DNA from 2 places in the Microbacterium sp. JZ70 genome. Region 1 is predicted to be linked to the other one. Evidence: predicted binding sites of a transcription regulator. Region 1 holds the regulator's gene; the other holds the start of a gene.
What was found. Region 1 encodes HrcA, which represses chaperone genes, less so after heat shock. Its sites were predicted from a motif close to TTNGCACTCGNNNNNNNCGAGTGCNAA; they were not measured.
Positions count from the first base shown of each region.

Region 2: the regulator HrcA is predicted to act here: its motif matches at 6,711-6,737, upstream of M1D46_RS02550 (Hsp20/alpha crystallin family protein).

Region 1 covers NZ_CP096405.1:2,407,687-2,415,439, reverse strand. Annotated here, with positions in the region: gene M1D46_RS11115 (ExeM/NucH family extracellular endonuclease) at 1-1,167, opposite strand, end outside; gene lepA (translation elongation factor 4) at 1,339-3,189, shown strand; gene M1D46_RS11105 (DUF1990 family protein) at 3,217-3,867, shown strand; gene hemW (radical SAM family heme chaperone HemW) at 3,867-5,084, shown strand; gene hrcA (heat-inducible transcriptional repressor HrcA) at 5,187-6,227, shown strand; gene dnaJ (molecular chaperone DnaJ) at 6,282-7,388, shown strand; gene M1D46_RS11085 (16S rRNA (uracil(1498)-N(3))-methyltransferase) at 7,394-7,753, shown strand, end outside.
Region 2 covers NZ_CP096405.1:566,802-574,554, reverse strand. Annotated here, with positions in the region: gene M1D46_RS02580 (GlxA family transcriptional regulator) at 1-764, opposite strand, end outside; gene M1D46_RS02575 (hypothetical protein) at 849-1,001, shown strand; gene M1D46_RS02570 (glycosyltransferase) at 1,003-2,220, opposite strand; gene M1D46_RS02565 (glycosyltransferase) at 2,225-3,409, opposite strand; gene M1D46_RS02560 (CCA tRNA nucleotidyltransferase) at 3,515-4,942, opposite strand; gene M1D46_RS02555 (DUF7059 domain-containing protein) at 5,106-6,629, opposite strand; gene M1D46_RS02550 (Hsp20/alpha crystallin family protein) at 6,811-7,248, shown strand; gene galK (galactokinase) at 7,321-7,753, opposite strand, start outside.

The sequences.
Region 1 (7,753 bases):
GGGATCCGGGCCCGCGGCGAGCACGACCTCCCCGAACGTGTTCGTCGCGTAGGTGTCGGAGACGGTGAACTCGCCCGCAGGCGCGACGAGCATCGACTCCAGGCGCTCGCGCTCCGCGTCGGTCGCGGGCCAGCCCACGACGGCGGGCTCGACCGGCGCGGCGTCGGCGACGATCTCGGCGCCTCCCGCGCCGACGACGAGCTCGGTCAGGCCGTAGTGCTCCTTGACCTCGCCGGTGACCCGCACGGTGTCGCCGATCGCGACCGCGCCCACGGTGGCGGCCGAGTAGACGAAGATCGCGTCCGACGCGACATGCGCGGCCGGGTCGAGCTCGCCGCCGGTGCCGGGGGTCTGGAGGACGTATCCGTCGAACCCGCCCGTCGGGTAGTGGGCCGTGACGACGCCCGTCGTCGTCACCGTCTGGCCGACGAGGGGCGAGGCGTCGCCGGTGCCCTGGATCTCCGCGATCTCGACGGGCTCCCCGGGCGTCGGAGTGGGAGTGGGAGTGGGAGTGGGAGTGGGCGTCGTGTCGCCGCCGAGCGGCTCGGGCGTGGGCGCATCCGTGACGAAGTCCGCGCCGTTGTCGGCCGTGTTCGCGCCTCCCGTGCGGGAGATCGCCGTCGCGTTCGTCGTGGCGGGCGCTGCGGAGCCGGCGAAGTCGGTCGCGCCGCCCCAGCCCACGTAGTCCACGACGGGCGCCGCCGTCGCGAGGCCGGTCGCGCCCGACAGCGGCGTCACCTGCGAGACGAGCGCCACCTTGCCCTGGGATCCGCTCATCGCGATGCCGCCGTCGACATCCGACTCCACGTCCGGGAGGGCGGTGTTCGAGCCGTAGGCCTGCCCGACCACGAGCGTCTCGTCGGGCGGCAGCACGACATCGCCGAGCGGCGTGACCTGCCACGTCGCGCCCGTCGCCGAGGCGTACTGGACGCTCCAGCCGGCGAGGCTCTGCGGGGCGTCGGTCGTGTTCACGATCTCGACGAAGTCCCGGCTGAATGCGGCGCCGCTGTTGCCGCCGCCGCCGTACACCTCGTTGATGAGGACGCCGTCGCCGGGAGAGACGGCGGCATGAGCCGCGACGGGAGCGAGCAGCGCGGCCGCGACCGATGCGGTCGCTGCCGCGGCGCACAGGCGCCGGGCGCGGCGCGGGGGAGAGGACTGCTGCACGATGGTCTCCTTCGGATGTGCAGGAGGGCGCGGCGGTCGCCGCACGGGAGGATGTCAGGCAATCGTCGTCGCATGAACGGCCGGTTACCGGGATCTCGCGCGGAAGCGGCGGCGCGTCGCGCGGCGACCCGGGCACGCGCGACGGCGCGCGGCCCGTAGAATCAGACGGATATGTCCCCTCGTGCCACGACTCCGCTCCCGCCTGCCGCGACACCGCCTGAGCGCATCCGCAACTTCTGCATCATCGCTCACATCGATCACGGCAAGTCGACGCTCGCCGACCGCATGCTGCAGCTCACCGGCGTCGTGTCCGACCGCGACATGCGCGCGCAGTACCTCGACCGGATGGACATCGAGCGCGAGCGCGGCATCACCGTCAAGAGCCAGGCGGTGCGCCTTCCGTGGCAGCTCGACGGCGACACCTATGCGCTGAACATGATCGACACGCCGGGGCACGTCGACTTCACCTACGAGGTCTCGCGCTCGCTCGCGGCGTGCGAGGGCGCCGTGCTGCTCGTCGACGCCGCGCAGGGGATCGAGGCGCAGACGCTCGCGAACCTCTACCTCGCGCTCGAGAACGACCTCACGATCATCCCCGTGCTCAACAAGATCGATCTCCCCGCGGCCGACCCCGACCGCTTCGCCAAGGAGCTCGCAGACCTCATCGGCGGCGACCCGGCCGACGTCCTGCGCGTGTCGGGCAAGACCGGTCAGGGCGTGGAGGAGCTGCTGGACCGCCTCGTCGCCGAGATCCCGGCACCCCGGGGCGACGCCGACGCACCCGCCCGCGCGATGATCTTCGACTCGGTCTACGACGCCTACCGCGGCGTCGTCACCTACGTGCGGATGGTCGACGGGCGCCTCTCTCCGCGCGAGCGCATCCAGATGATGTCGACGCGCGCGACGCACGAGCTCCTCGAGATCGGCGTCTCCAGCCCCGAGCCGACGCCCTCGAAGGGCCTCTCGGTCGGCGAGGTCGGGTACCTCATCACCGGCGTGAAGGACGTCCGCCAGTCGAAGGTCGGCGACACGGTCACCAACCAGCGCACGCCCGCGACCGAGCCGCTCCCCGGCTACACCGACCCGAAGCCGATGGTGTTCTCGGGGCTCTACCCGATCGACGCGAGCGACTACCCCGACCTCCGCGAGGCGCTCGACAAGCTCAAGCTCTCGGATGCCTCCCTCGCGTACGAGCCCGAGACATCCGTCGCCCTGGGCTTCGGCTTCCGATGCGGCTTCCTGGGGCTCCTGCACCTCGAGATCGTCACCGAGCGGCTCTCGCGCGAGTTCGGTCTCGACCTCATCACGACGGCGCCCAGCGTCGTCTACGAGGTCACGACCGAGACCGGCGAGAAGATCGTCGTCACGAACCCCAGCGAGTACCCCGACGGCAAGATCGGGGCGGTGTCCGAGCCGATCGTCAAGGCCTCGATCCTCGCGCCCAAGGAGTACGTCGGCACCGTGATGGAGCTGTGCCAGCAGCGCCGCGGCACGATGCTCGGCATGGACTACCTCTCCGAGGAGCGCGTCGAGCTGAAGTACACGATGCCGCTCGGCGAGATCGTGTTCGACTTCTTCGACCAGCTCAAGAGCCGCACGCAGGGCTACGCGAGCTTCGACTACGAGCCCGAGGGCCAGCAGGAGGCCGACCTCGTGAAGGTCGACATCCTGCTCCAGGGCGAGCGCGTGGACGCGTTCAGCGCGATCGTCCACCGCGAGAAGGCCTACTCCTACGGCACGACGATGACCGAGCGCCTGCGCAAGCTCATCCCGCGCCAGCAGTTCGAGGTGCCCATCCAGGCCGCCATCGGCGCGCGCGTGATCGCGCGCGAGAACATCCGCGCGATGCGCAAGGACGTCCTCGCGAAGTGCTACGGCGGCGACATCTCGCGCAAGCGGAAGCTGCTCGAGAAGCAGAAGGAGGGCAAGAAGCGCATGAAGATGGTCGGCCGGGTCGAGGTGCCCCAGGAGGCCTTCATCGCCGCGCTCTCCGGAGACGTCGAGTCGAAGGCCGGGAAGTAGCCAGGGGCTGAGGTTAGGGTGGACACCATGCGCCGGGAGACCTTCCGAGACGAGACGGTCGACTATGCCGCCGTCGGGGCGACGCAGGCTCCTGACCTGCTCCAGTACCCGCCGGAGCACAGCATCCCCGCGGCGTCCGCCTGGCGGATCGGCAGCGGCGAGGAGCGCTTCCGCACCGCGGTCGACGCCCTCCTGTCGTGGGGTGCGCTGAAGGGCGCGGGGCTCACGCTGAGCGACGTCCGGCCCGCTCCCGGCCCGACCTACACGGGCGTCAGCTTCGACGAGGCGGGCAACGCCGTCGCGCCGAGCCGATCGGATGCCGACCAGCGGTTCGACGCGGACGGAACGCCGTACGTCGGGGCGGGCACGACCGTCACCGTGCACGGCAAGGTGGGCGGCTCGCGCGCGGACGCCGAGCTGCGGGTCATCTTCGTGATCGAGGAGGCGCGTCGGGTGGGCTTCGCTCTCGGCACCGTCGGCGACTCGGTGGTGAGCGGCGAGGAGTCGTTCATGATCGAGTGGCGCGAGAACGACGAGGTGTGGTTCGAGGTGCGCGCGTTCGACCGCCCCATGACGTTCTGGAACCGCCTGTTCAAGACGCTCGTGCGCCGTCGTCGCAAGGCGCTCTTCGCGGGGTACCTCCGCGCGATCTCGCCGCTGTTCCACACCGGCTCCTGATGGCCGGCGCCCTCCCCGTCGGCGATCCCGCTCCCGCCGACGGCCGCCTCCCGCGCGATCTGCCGATCGATCCGGCGACGGATCTCGGCGTCTACCTGCACGTGCCGTTCTGCCGGGTGCGCTGCGGGTACTGCGACTTCAACACGTACACCTCCGAGGAGCTGCGCGGAGCCCGACAGGACGAGTACGCCGACGTCCTCCTGCGCGAGGTCGCGCTCGCGCGCGACGTGCTCGCCGAGGCGGGCGCGCTGCGTCCCGCGCAGACGGTGTTCTTCGGCGGCGGCACGCCGACGCTGCTGCCCGCCGGCGACCTCGCGCGCATGCTCGAGGGCGTGCGCGGCGCGTTCGGCATCGCGGACGACGCGGAGATCACCGTCGAGGCGAACCCCGACACGGTGACCCCCGCGGTCGCGGAGGAGCTCGCGCGGGCGGGGGTCACCCGCATGTCGGTGGGCATGCAGTCGGCCGTGCCGCACGTGCTCGCGGCGCTCGATCGCACGCACACGCCGTCGAACGTGCGGACGGCGGTCGAGGCAGGGCGCTCGGTCGGGCTCGACGTGAGCGTCGACCTCATCTACGGCGCCCCCGGCGAGTCGATCGACGACTGGCGCGCGTCGCTCGAGGCCGCGCTCGCGCTCGAACCCGACCACGTCTCGGCGTACGCGCTCATCATCGAGGACGGGACGAAGCTCGCGCGGCAGATCCGCCGCGGCGAGGTGCCCGCGCCCGACGACGACCTCCAGGCCGACATGTACGAGCTCGCCGACCGCATGCTCGCCGACGCGGGCTTCGCGTGGTACGAGGTGTCGAACTGGGCGCGCGGCGACGGCCGTCGCTCGCGCCACAACCTCGCGTACTGGCGCGGCGCCGACTGGTGGGGCTTCGGTCCGGGTGCGCACAGCCACGTCGCGGGTCTGCGCTGGTGGAACGTCAAGCATCCCGCCGCGTACGCGCAGCGGCTCGCCGCGGGGGAGTCGCCGGCCGCCGGTCGGGAGCGCCCCGACGCGGCCGCGCAGCAGCTCGAGCGCGTGCTGCTGCACAGCCGCATCCGCGAGGGGCTCGCGATCGACGCGCTGCCGGATGACGCGCGGCGTGCGGTGGCCGGCCTCATCGCCGACGGCCTCATCGAGCCGGGGGCGGCACTCCGCGGGCGGATCGTGCTCACCCTCCGCGGCCGCCTTCTCGCGGACGCCGTAGTGCGGGTACTCACGGACTGAGGTCGGCCGAGCCGCGCAGGCGGCCGGCGCGCATGCCGTTCCCGGCCTCGGGTCGGTAGACTGGCACTCCGAGACATCGAGTGCCAGGAGAGGAGCGCGCACATGGTCAGCGACCGCGGACTGCAGGTGCTCCGGGCCATCGTGCAGGACTACGTCGACACGCACGAGCCGGTCGGCAGCCGCTCCATCGTCGAGCGGCACTCCTTCGGCGTCTCGGCGGCGACCATCCGCAACGACATGGCGCTCCTCGAGGACGAGGAGCTCATCGCCCAGCCGCATACGTCGTCGGGCCGCGTTCCGACGGACAAGGGCTACCGCGTCTTCGTCGACCACCTCGCCGAGCTGCGCCCGCTGTCATCGGCCCAGCGGTCGGCGATCGCGTCGTTCCTGGGCGACCCGGCCGACCTCGACGACCTCCTCGCGCGCACCGTCCGCCTCCTCACGCAGCTCACCGGACAGGTCGCGCTCGTGCAGTACCCGTCCTTCGCCCGGGCGAGCGTGACGCACGTGCAGCTCGTGCCGCTCGACGGCCGCCGCGTGCTCGTCATCATCGTGACCGACACCGGTCGCGTGTCGCAGCGCATCACGGGCCTTGCCGACGAGCTCGACGCGGAGTCGATCGAGCGGGTCGCCGCGCGCCTCGTGCCCCTCCTCGCCGGCCGCTCCGTGGCCGACGCGGCCGAGCAGCTGCAGCGCGGCGCCGAGCTCGCTGCCGCTCCCGTCAGCGCCGTCGATCGCGCGCTGCACAGGATCGCGCAGGCGGCAGCCGAGGAGCTCGACGAGTTCCGCCAGAACCGCCTCGTGCTGGCGGGCTCGGCGACCCTCGCGAAGCGCGAGCAGGACTTCCGCGGCAGCATCCATCCGCTCCTCGAGGCGATCGAGGAGCAGGTGACGCTGCTGCGGCTCATGAGCGAGATGGTCGCCGACGAGCAGGGTCTCTCGGCGAGCATCGGCCGCGAGAACGCGGCCTTCGGGCTCTCCGAGGCGTCGATCGTCGCGAGCGAGTACGACTCGGCCGTCGGCGCGGCGCGCATCGGCATCATGGGGCCCACGCGCATGGACTACCCCCGCAACCTCGCTGCGGCGCGGGCGGTCGCCCGCTACCTGACGAGGCTGCTGGACGAGGACGAGGGCCGGCGCTGACGCGTCGCCCGACGGATCGGAGCACGGGCGCACGACGCCCGCAGGAAGGCTGATGTGGCTGATCACTACGAGACCCTCGGCGTGTCGAAGGACGCGTCGCAGGAGGACATCAAGAAGGCGTACCGCAAGCTCGCGCGTCGCCTGCACCCGGATGTGAACCCCGCGCCCGAGGCCGCGGAGGAGTTCAAGTCGGTCACGCACGCGTACGACGTGCTCAGCGACCCCGAGCAGCGCCGCCGCTACGACATGGGCGGCGACGAGTCGCCGTTCGGCGGCGCGGGCTTCGGCGGATTCGGCGACATCTTCGAGACGTTCTTCGGCGCCTCGGGCGGCGGTCGCGGCGGTCGGCCGCGCTCGCGCCGAGAGCGCGGACAGGACGCGCTCGTCCGCGTGACGCTCGAGCTCGGCGATGTCGTGTTCGGCACGCATCGCGACATCGAGGTCGACACGGCTGTGCTCTGCGAGACCTGCCAGGGGTCCTGCTGCCAGCCGGGGACGAGCCCCGCGACGTGCGACATCTGCGGCGGCACGGGCCACGTGCAGCGCCAGGTGCGCAGCCTCCTCGGCAACATGGTGACGTCGCAGCCCTGCGGCGCGTGCCAGGGCTACGGCACCGTCATCCCGCACCCGTGCGCGACCTGCGGCGGCCAGGGCCGCGTGCGCTCGCGCCGCACCGTGTCGCTCGACATCCCCGCGGGCGTCGAGACGGGCCTGCGTCTGCAGCTGCCGGGCTCGGGCGAGGTGGGCCCCGCCGGCGGCCCGAACGGCGACCTGTACGTCGAGGTCACGGTCGCCCCGCACCGGGTGTTCAGCCGCGACGGCGACGACCTGCTCGCGACCCTCGAGGTGTCGATGACCGATGCCATCCTCGGCACGACGACGACCATCGCCGGGCTCGACGGCGAGGTCGAGGTCGAGGTGCGCCCTGGTATCCAGTCGGGCGAGGTGCTGACGATCAAGGAGCGCGGGATCACCGGGCTGCGCACCTCGCGTCGCGGCGACCTGCGCGTGGGCGTCCAGGTCGTCACGCCGACGAAGGTCGATCACCGCACGCGTCAGCTCCTCGAGGAGCTCGCGCGGCGCACGAAGGCGCCCGCGCCGCGCCTGGCCGAGTTCCACCAGGGGCTGTTCTCGAAGCTCCGCGACCGGTTCCGCGGCTAGGGCCCATGGCGCTGCACTTCCACGACGAGCGCGCGGGGGCGGTCTCGCCCGGCGGCGAGCTCGAGCTCACGGGTGCGGAGGCGCACCACGCCGCATCCGTGCGCCGCGTGCGCGTCGGCGAGGAGGTCACGGTCACGGATGGCCGCGGCGCGTGGCTCGCGGGCACGTGCGAGAGCGTCTCGCCGCAGCGCGTCGTCGTGCGGATCGCCTCGCGCCAGGATCTGCCGCCCCAGTCCCCGCGGCTCGTGCTCGTGCAGGCGCTCGCGAAGGGCGACCGCGACGAGCTCGCGGTGCAGGCGGCGACCGAACTCGGCATCGACGAGGTCGTGCCGTGGCAGGCGGCGCGCAGCGTCTCGCGCTGGCAG
Region 2 (7,753 bases), 1.8 Mb from region 1:
GTCGTGCCGAAATCGGCCTTGAACCGCCGCGCGAACGTGCGCGGCGACATGTGCGCACGGTGCGCGAGCTCGTCGACGGGCAGCTCGCGGTGGAGGTTCTCGAGAGCCCAGTCGGCGACCGGCGCGAGCGACAGGCTCGCCTCCGCCGGCAGCGGGTTCAGGATGAACTGGGCCTGGCCGCCGTCGCGCTGCGGCGGGACGACCATCCGCCGCGCGATCTGGTTCGTGAGCTCGGCCCCGATCTCCTGGCGAAGGAGGTGCAGGCAGGCATCGAGACCCGCCGCCGTGCCCGCGCTCGTGATGATGCGGCCCTCCTGCACGAAGAGGACGTCGGGGTCGACCTCGATGCGCGGGTACATGCGCCGCATCGTGTCGGCGTACATCCAGTGCGTCGTCGCCCTGCGCCCGTCGAGCACGCCCGCGGCCGCGACGACGAACGAGCCGCTGCAGACGGTGAGCACCCACGCTCCGCGTGCGACCGCGCGACGGATGACCTCGCACACGCGCTCGTCGACGGCGCCCCACGACGACCGGGGGATCGGGGTGACGACGACGAGATCGGCCTCGTCGGCGAAGGACAGGTCGGCGTCGACCGTGATCGAGAACCCGAGGTTGGATGCCACGAGACCGGGCGTCGGGGAGACGAGACGGAAGTCGAAGCTCGGCACGCCGTCGGCGCTGCGGTCGAGGCCGAACGCCTCGCACGCCAGCCCGAACTCGAACGGGGCGAACCCCTCCTGGACGATGCACGCGACGGTCTTCATGAGCGCTCCGGTTGGCAGAAATGCGACGATCTGTGGCCATCCTGCCACTCGCGGCAGGAATCGCACAACCGTAGCGTTCCTGCCATGCTCGTCGTCGTCATCGTCACCGCCCTCGTCGTCGCAGCGGGAGCCGCCGTCGCCGCGGCGGTGCTCCCGGGCGGCGGCGCGCCCTCGGACGGGTCCGAAGCCGACGCGACGCGCGCGCACACGGTCGGCGTGAACCCCGTGCAGGGATGAGTCAGCTGCCGAGCACGCGCTCGTAGACCTCGACCATCGCCGCCGTGCGCGACGACTGCAGGAACTCGTGGGCGACGCGCTCGGTCGGGACGGGCGCGGTGCCGGCCGCGATGTCGGCGGCGGCGGTGCGGATGGCCGCGGCGAGCGCCGCGATCCGGCCCGGCTCGTCGTCGGGCGCGGGCACCGCCCAGATGCCGCCGTCGAACTCGCCCGCGATGTCGGGGTCGCTGATGATCGACGGCGTGCCGAGGGTCGCCGCCTCGAACGGGGTCATGCCCTGGGTCTCGAAGCCGATCGAGGTCTGGATGAGGGCGTCGGCGGCAGCGATGCGCGCGAGAGTCTGCTCGTAGGGGAGCCGGCCGGCGAACCGCACGCGGTCGCCGAGCCCCCGCTGCGCCACGAGTCGCCGCGCCTTCTCGAGCTCGAACCCCCCGCCGATGACCTCCAGCTCGGCGCGCACGCCGGCGTCGGCGAAGGCCTCGAGTGCGGGGAGGAGCCGCTTCTCGGGCGACATGCGCCCGAGCCACACGAAGCGCGGACGCCCGGGGGCGCGGAGGATCGGGGCGGCCTGCAGCACGCGCGCGCGGACGTCGTCGTCGATGCCGTTCCACACGACGTCGACGGGCGCGAAGACCCCGTGCTCCTCGAGCCGCCGCGCGAAGTGGCGCGAGGGCGCCGTCACCGCCGACGCACCGCGCGCGAGGCCGCGCAGGTAGGCCCATCCGTCATCGCCCGGTCCTGAGCCGGGGAGGGCGCGTCGTCGCCATGCGTTGAGCGCCCGGAGGACGAGACCCGGGAAGGGCGCGGTGGCCTCGATGCCGACGTCGACCCGGTTGTGCATGGTGTGCACGACCGGAACCCGGAGCCGCCGCGCGAGGCGATGCCCCAGGAACGCGCTCCAGAAGTCGGCCTGGACGTGCACGAGGTCGGGCAGCGGCGCGCCCTCTGCGACCCGGCGGGTCAGCGCGCGGTCGATGAACGCGTCGGCCGAGGCGCCCGGCCAGGTGAACGAGTACTCGCGGTCCCACGTGACGGGCACGGACGGCAGGTCGAGGTAGGCGGGATCGTCGCGGTTCACGGGGTCGCGCGACCAGCGCCGGGGCGCGACGACGGTGACGACGTGACCCGCCCGCTCGAGGAAGCTGCGCTGCAGCCGCGTCGAGACCTGCGCCCCGCCCAGCGTCTCGACGTGCTGGTCGCCGAAGATGACGATGTGCACGGCGTCAGGCGGGGAGCGCTTCGCCCCGGTACAGCGCCTCGAACGTGTCGAGCGTGCGCGTGATGTCGTGGGCCTCGACCATCCGCAGGGATGCCTTCTGCATGCGCTCGCGCTCCTCGGGAGCCGCGGTGAGCACATCCGTCAGCCGCGCCGCGAGCGCGTCGACGTCGCCCGGCTCGAAGAGGTAGCCGTTCTCGCCCTCGTGCACGAGGTGCGGGAGTGCGACGGCGTTCGCCGCCACGACCGGCAGACCGGACGCCATGGCCTCCATGGTGGCGATCGACTGCAGCTCGGCGATCGAGGCGATCGCGAACACCGAGGCGCGCGTGAGCGCGTCGCGCAGCACCTCGTCGGTCGTGTGGCCGAAGAACGTCACGCGGTCGGCGATCCCCAGCTCGTCGGCGAGCCGCTCGAGCAGCGGGCGCTGGTCGCCGTCGCCGACGAGGTCGAGCTTGACGTCGAGGGCGGGATCGAGACGCGCGATCGCGCGGAGGAGCACGTCCACGTGCTTCTCGGTCGTGATGCGCCCCACGAACACGACGCGGTTCTCCGTGCGGGGGGAGAGGTCGGCCGTGTACTGCGACTTGTCGATGCCGCAGCTGATGGGGATGACGCCGGCGATGTCGATCGTCGCCTCGAGGAAGTCGGCGGCCTTGCGCGTCGGGGTCGTGACCGCCGCGGTGAGGTCGAACGTGCGCTTGGCGTCGTCCCACGCGAGCTTGACGAGGAGGCGGTTGAGGGCGGGCGGCAGCTTCGTCGAGTCGACGATGTTCTCGGGCATCACGTGGTTCGTGGCGATCACGGGGATGCCGCGCTTGCGCGCCTCGCGGGCGAGGCCGCGGCCGATGACGATGTGCGACTGGATGTGCACGACGTCGGGCTTCACGGCGTCGAGCACCTGGCGCGCGTAGTGCTTCGAACGCCAGGGCCACACGAATCGGAGCCACTCGTGCCACCACAGGTGCACCGACGGCAGCCGGTGCAGGGTCATCGGCTGGCCCTCGATGACCTCGGTGCGCGGCGCCGTGCGCTTCCACGCCGTGTTCGGCGCGCTCACGTGCACGTCGTGTCCGCGCTGGACGAGACCCGCGGCGAGGCGCTCCGCGAACCGGGCCGCCCCGTTGATGTCGGGCGAGAACGTGTCGCACCCGAGCAGGATGGTCAGTCGGTCGGACGCGGAAGTGGTCACGGATGCCTCACAGTGCAGTTCGTGGCGGCGCCATGCGGCCTGGGGGAAGTCTTCCCGAGCCTATTGCACCAGTTTGGAGCTGACTGTGAGGCGTGCCGACGCGGTTCAGCCCTGCTCGGCCCACCACGCACGCAGCCGTCGCTCGGCCTCCTCGGGGCCCAGCGCGCCCTCGTCCAGGCGCAGGTCGAGCAGGAACCGGTACGCCTGGCCGACCACCGGGCCCGGGCCCACGTCGAGGATCCGCTGGATCTCGTTCCCGTCGAGGTCGGGGCGGATGGCGTCGAGCTCCTCCTGCTCGCGGAGAGCCGCGATGCGCGCCTCGATGTCGTCGTACGCGTGCGCGAGACGCGCGGCCTTGCGGCGGTTGCGCGTCGTGACGTCGGCGCGGGTGAGGATGTGCAGGCGCTCGAGCTCGTCGCCCGCGTCGCGCACGTAGCGGCGCACGGCGGAATCCGTCCACGCGCCCTCGGCGTAGCCGAAGAAGCGCAGATGCAGCTCGATGAGCTTCGAGACCGAGCCGATCGTCTCGCCGTCGTAGCGCAGCGCCTGCAGCCGCTTCTTCGCCATCCGCGCGCCGACGAGGTCGTGGTGGTGGAACGAGACGGCTCCGCCGGGCTCGAGCTTGCGGGTGCGCGGCTTGCCGATGTCGTGCAGGAGGGCGGCGAGGCGCAGCTTCACATCGGGCTCGGCGTCCGGATGGCGCGCGCGCTCGTGCTCGATGGCCTGCGCGAGCACCGTGAGGGAGTGCTCGTAGACGTCCTTGTGGTGGTGGTGCTCGTCGACCTCGAGGCGCAGCGCGGGGATCTCGGGGAGGAACTGGTCGATGAGGCCCGTCTCGACGAGAACGCGCAGCCCGCGCACGGGGTCGTCGGTCTGGAGGAGGCGGGTCAGCTCGCCCTGGACGCGCTCGGGGCTCACGATCGCGAGCGTCTCGCGCAGGTCGGCGATCGCCGCGCGCGTGCCCTCCTCGATCGCGAAGCCGAGCTGCGCGGAGAAGCGGGCGGCGCGCAGCATGCGCAGCGGGTCGTCTCCGAAGCTGACCCGCGGATCGATCGGCGTGCGCAGGACGCCGGCGACGAGGTCCTCCACGCCGCCGGTCGGGTCGACGAGCCGCACGTCGGGGACGCGCAGCGCCATCGCGTTCACGGTGAAGTCGCGTCGCGTGAGGTCGGCCTCGAGGGTGTCGCCGAACTCGACGGTCGGCTTGCGCGTCTCGCCGTCGTAGCTGTCGGCCCGGTAGGTCGTGATCTCGACCTGCTCGCCCTGCACGCGCGCGCCGATCGTGCCGAACGCCCGGCCGATGTCCCACTGCGCGGAGGACACCGGCGTGACGATCCGCAGGATGTCGTCGGGGCGCGCGTCGGTCGTGAAGTCGAGGTCGTTCGTCGTCCGCCCGAGGAGGGCGTCGCGCACGGGTCCGCCGACGACCGCGAGGTCGTGGCCCGCATCGGCGAACGCCTGCGCGAGGGTCGCGACCACGGGCGACGCCGCGAGGTCGCCGAGGCGCGCGAGACCGGCGGCCATGTTGAGCATGGCTTCCAGGGTACCGGGCGGTCGCAGGGCGACCCCCGAGACTAGCGCTCGTCGTCGAGACCTGCGCCCGGTGCGCTGGTCTCGACGACGGGCGCTAGTCTCACGGACCCGGGGGCGGGGGCCGGGGCCGGGGCGGGCCCCGGGGCGCGGCCCGGGGGCGGGGTCAGGCGGGGGCGAGGAAGCCGTCGAGGACGAGCTCGCGGACGGCGGGCAGGAGCCCCGCACGCAGCGCGTCCTCGTCCGTCTCGAGCAGCTGCGCGAGCGCCGCGACGATCTGCCCCAGGGCGAGTTCCCCGTCGCACGCGCCGACGAGCGCGGCGAGCGCCGGGTCGGCCTGCACGGAGCGCCCGAAGCCGCCGCCCTGACGCAGCTCGATCACGCTGGGGTCCGCGGCGCCGGGGAGGTGGTGACGGGACTCGGTGACGTCGGGCGCCGCCCGCAGGTGCAGGGCGAGCAGCTGGGCGTCGGCGAGGGGCGCGATGCGGTCGTGTGCCGCGAGCACCGCCGCGAGATGCGTTCCGAGCGCGCCCTCAGACGGGATCGCCTGCGTGAGGCGCTCATAGCGCGCGAGCCGCGGCGCGCCATCCGCCCTCCTCAGCAGCACGTAGCCGAAGCCGATCGCCGTGACGCCTCGCTCCGAGAAGTCGTCGAGCCAGGCGTCGAGGAGTCGGTCGTGCTCGGGGCTGCCAGGGGTCGTGCCGCCGTCGCGGATCCACATCTCGGCGTAGGCGATCGGGTCGAGCTCCTCGCGCTCGATCACCCACGCCTCGAGAGCGACGTCGGACGCCTCGACCCACGCGCGCATGCGGTCGAGCCCGGGCACGCCGTCCTTCGTCTCCCAGTTCGCGAGGAACTGCGCGGTTCCGCCCGGAGCGAGGTGGCGGCCGACGCCCGCGACGACCTGCTGCACGAGCGCGTCGCCGACGAGCCCTCCGTCGCGGTACTCGTACTCGGGCACGCCCGTGACCCGCGGCGTGATGACGAACGGCGGATTCGACACGATGCGGTCGAACACCTCGCCGGCGACGGGGTCGAACAGCGACCCGGCCCGCGTCTCGATGCCCGTCGCGCCCGCGAGCGCCGCGTTCAGCTCCGCGAAGCGGAGGGCGCGCCGGGAGATGTCCGTCGCGACGACCCGGTCGGCGAAGCGACGGGCGCGCAGGGCCTGGATGCCGCACCCCGTGCCGAGGTCGAGGACCGTCCGCACGGGAGTCGGAAGCTGCAGACCGGCCAGCGTGAGGGATGCTCCGCCCGCGCCGAGCACGTGATCCTCCGCGAGCGCGCCCCCGCCCAGGGCGATCTCGTCGAGGTCGCTCGCGAGCAGCCACTCGCCCGGACCGCGGTCGTCGTGGAAGGACTGGGGGCGGATGACCGCGAGCGGCGCGACCACGTCGGCGTCGACCGCGGCGAGTCCGAGTGCGACGAGCCCGCTGGCGCCGACCCGGGGGAGCGCGGCGTCGACCGCGGCGAGCGGCTGCCCGACGCCGAAGATGAGCAGCCGCGCGAGGACGGCGAGCGCGTCGTCGCGCTCGCGGATGGCCCGGAGGGCGGGGGCGCGGAGCCCGCGCCCGATCGCGTCATCGGCCTCGACTCCCCACATCGCGCGCAGCGCCTCGGATCGGAACCGTGCGGCCGAGAGGTCGGCGGCGAGGTCGCGGCACAGGGCGGAATCGGGGTGCGGGCTCACCCGACCATTCAACCGCGCGCTCGTGTCATCCGCTTCCCCGCGCCGCTCCGAGCGAGCTCGAAGGGAGCTCACAGCGCACTTTTAGCACTCTCCCCCTGAGAGTGCTAATTTGAAACATGAGTCGATGCGACTCAAGGTGATGTTGCGAACAGCGCCGAGCGAACAGAGGAGGACGATCACGATGGCGATGTTCTTCGATCCGTTCCGTGAGTTCGACCGGGTGGCCGAGCAGCTCTTCGACCGCCAGGGCCCCCGCCTCATGCCGATGGATCTCTACCGCGATGGAGACCACTACGTGCTGAGCGCCGACCTTCCCGGCATCGATCCCGGAAGCGTCGACATCGATGTCGACGGCCAGCTCCTGACCATCCGCGCCCAGCGGACGGGCCGTAGCGAAGAGGGCGTGAAGTGGATCACGCGCGAGCGGCCGACGGGCGCGTACATGCGTCAGCTGAACCTCGGCCAGGGCATCGATACCGAGCGCATCACGGCGACCTACGAGAACGGCGTGATGAGCGTGCTCATCCCTATCAGCGAGAAGGCGAAGCCGCGCAAGATCGAGGTGCAGCGCTCGGGCGACAGCAGCCAGACGCTGACGGCCCCCGAGCTCACCTCCTGATCCCCCGGATCATCCGCGCGCACAGGGAGAGGGGCAGATGCGATCGCATCTGCCCCTCTCCCTCTGCGCTGGCTATGCGTCGCGACGCGCGCCCTCCGACGGCGTCACCGTGAAGGTGTGCGGCGCCCGGAAGCCGCGTTCCGCGAAGGCCGCACGGGCCGCCTCGGCGACGACGTCGACCCGATCGGCGTCCACGAGCGCGATCGCCGCGCCGCCGAAGCCGCCGCCGGTCATGCGCGCGCCGATCGCACCCGCCGCGAGCGCGGCCTCGACGGCGGTGTCGAGCTCGGGGACCGAGATCTCGAAGTCGTCCCGCATCGACGCGTGCGACGCGACGAGGAGGTCGCCGATGGCCCGCGGCCCGGCCGAGCGCAGCGTGGCGACGGTGTCCAGCACACGCTGGTTCTCCGTCACGATGTGCCGCACCCGGCGGAAGGTCACCTCGTCGAGCGTCTCCGCGGCGCGCGCGAGGTCGTCGACCGACAGGTCGCGCAGCGAGGGCACG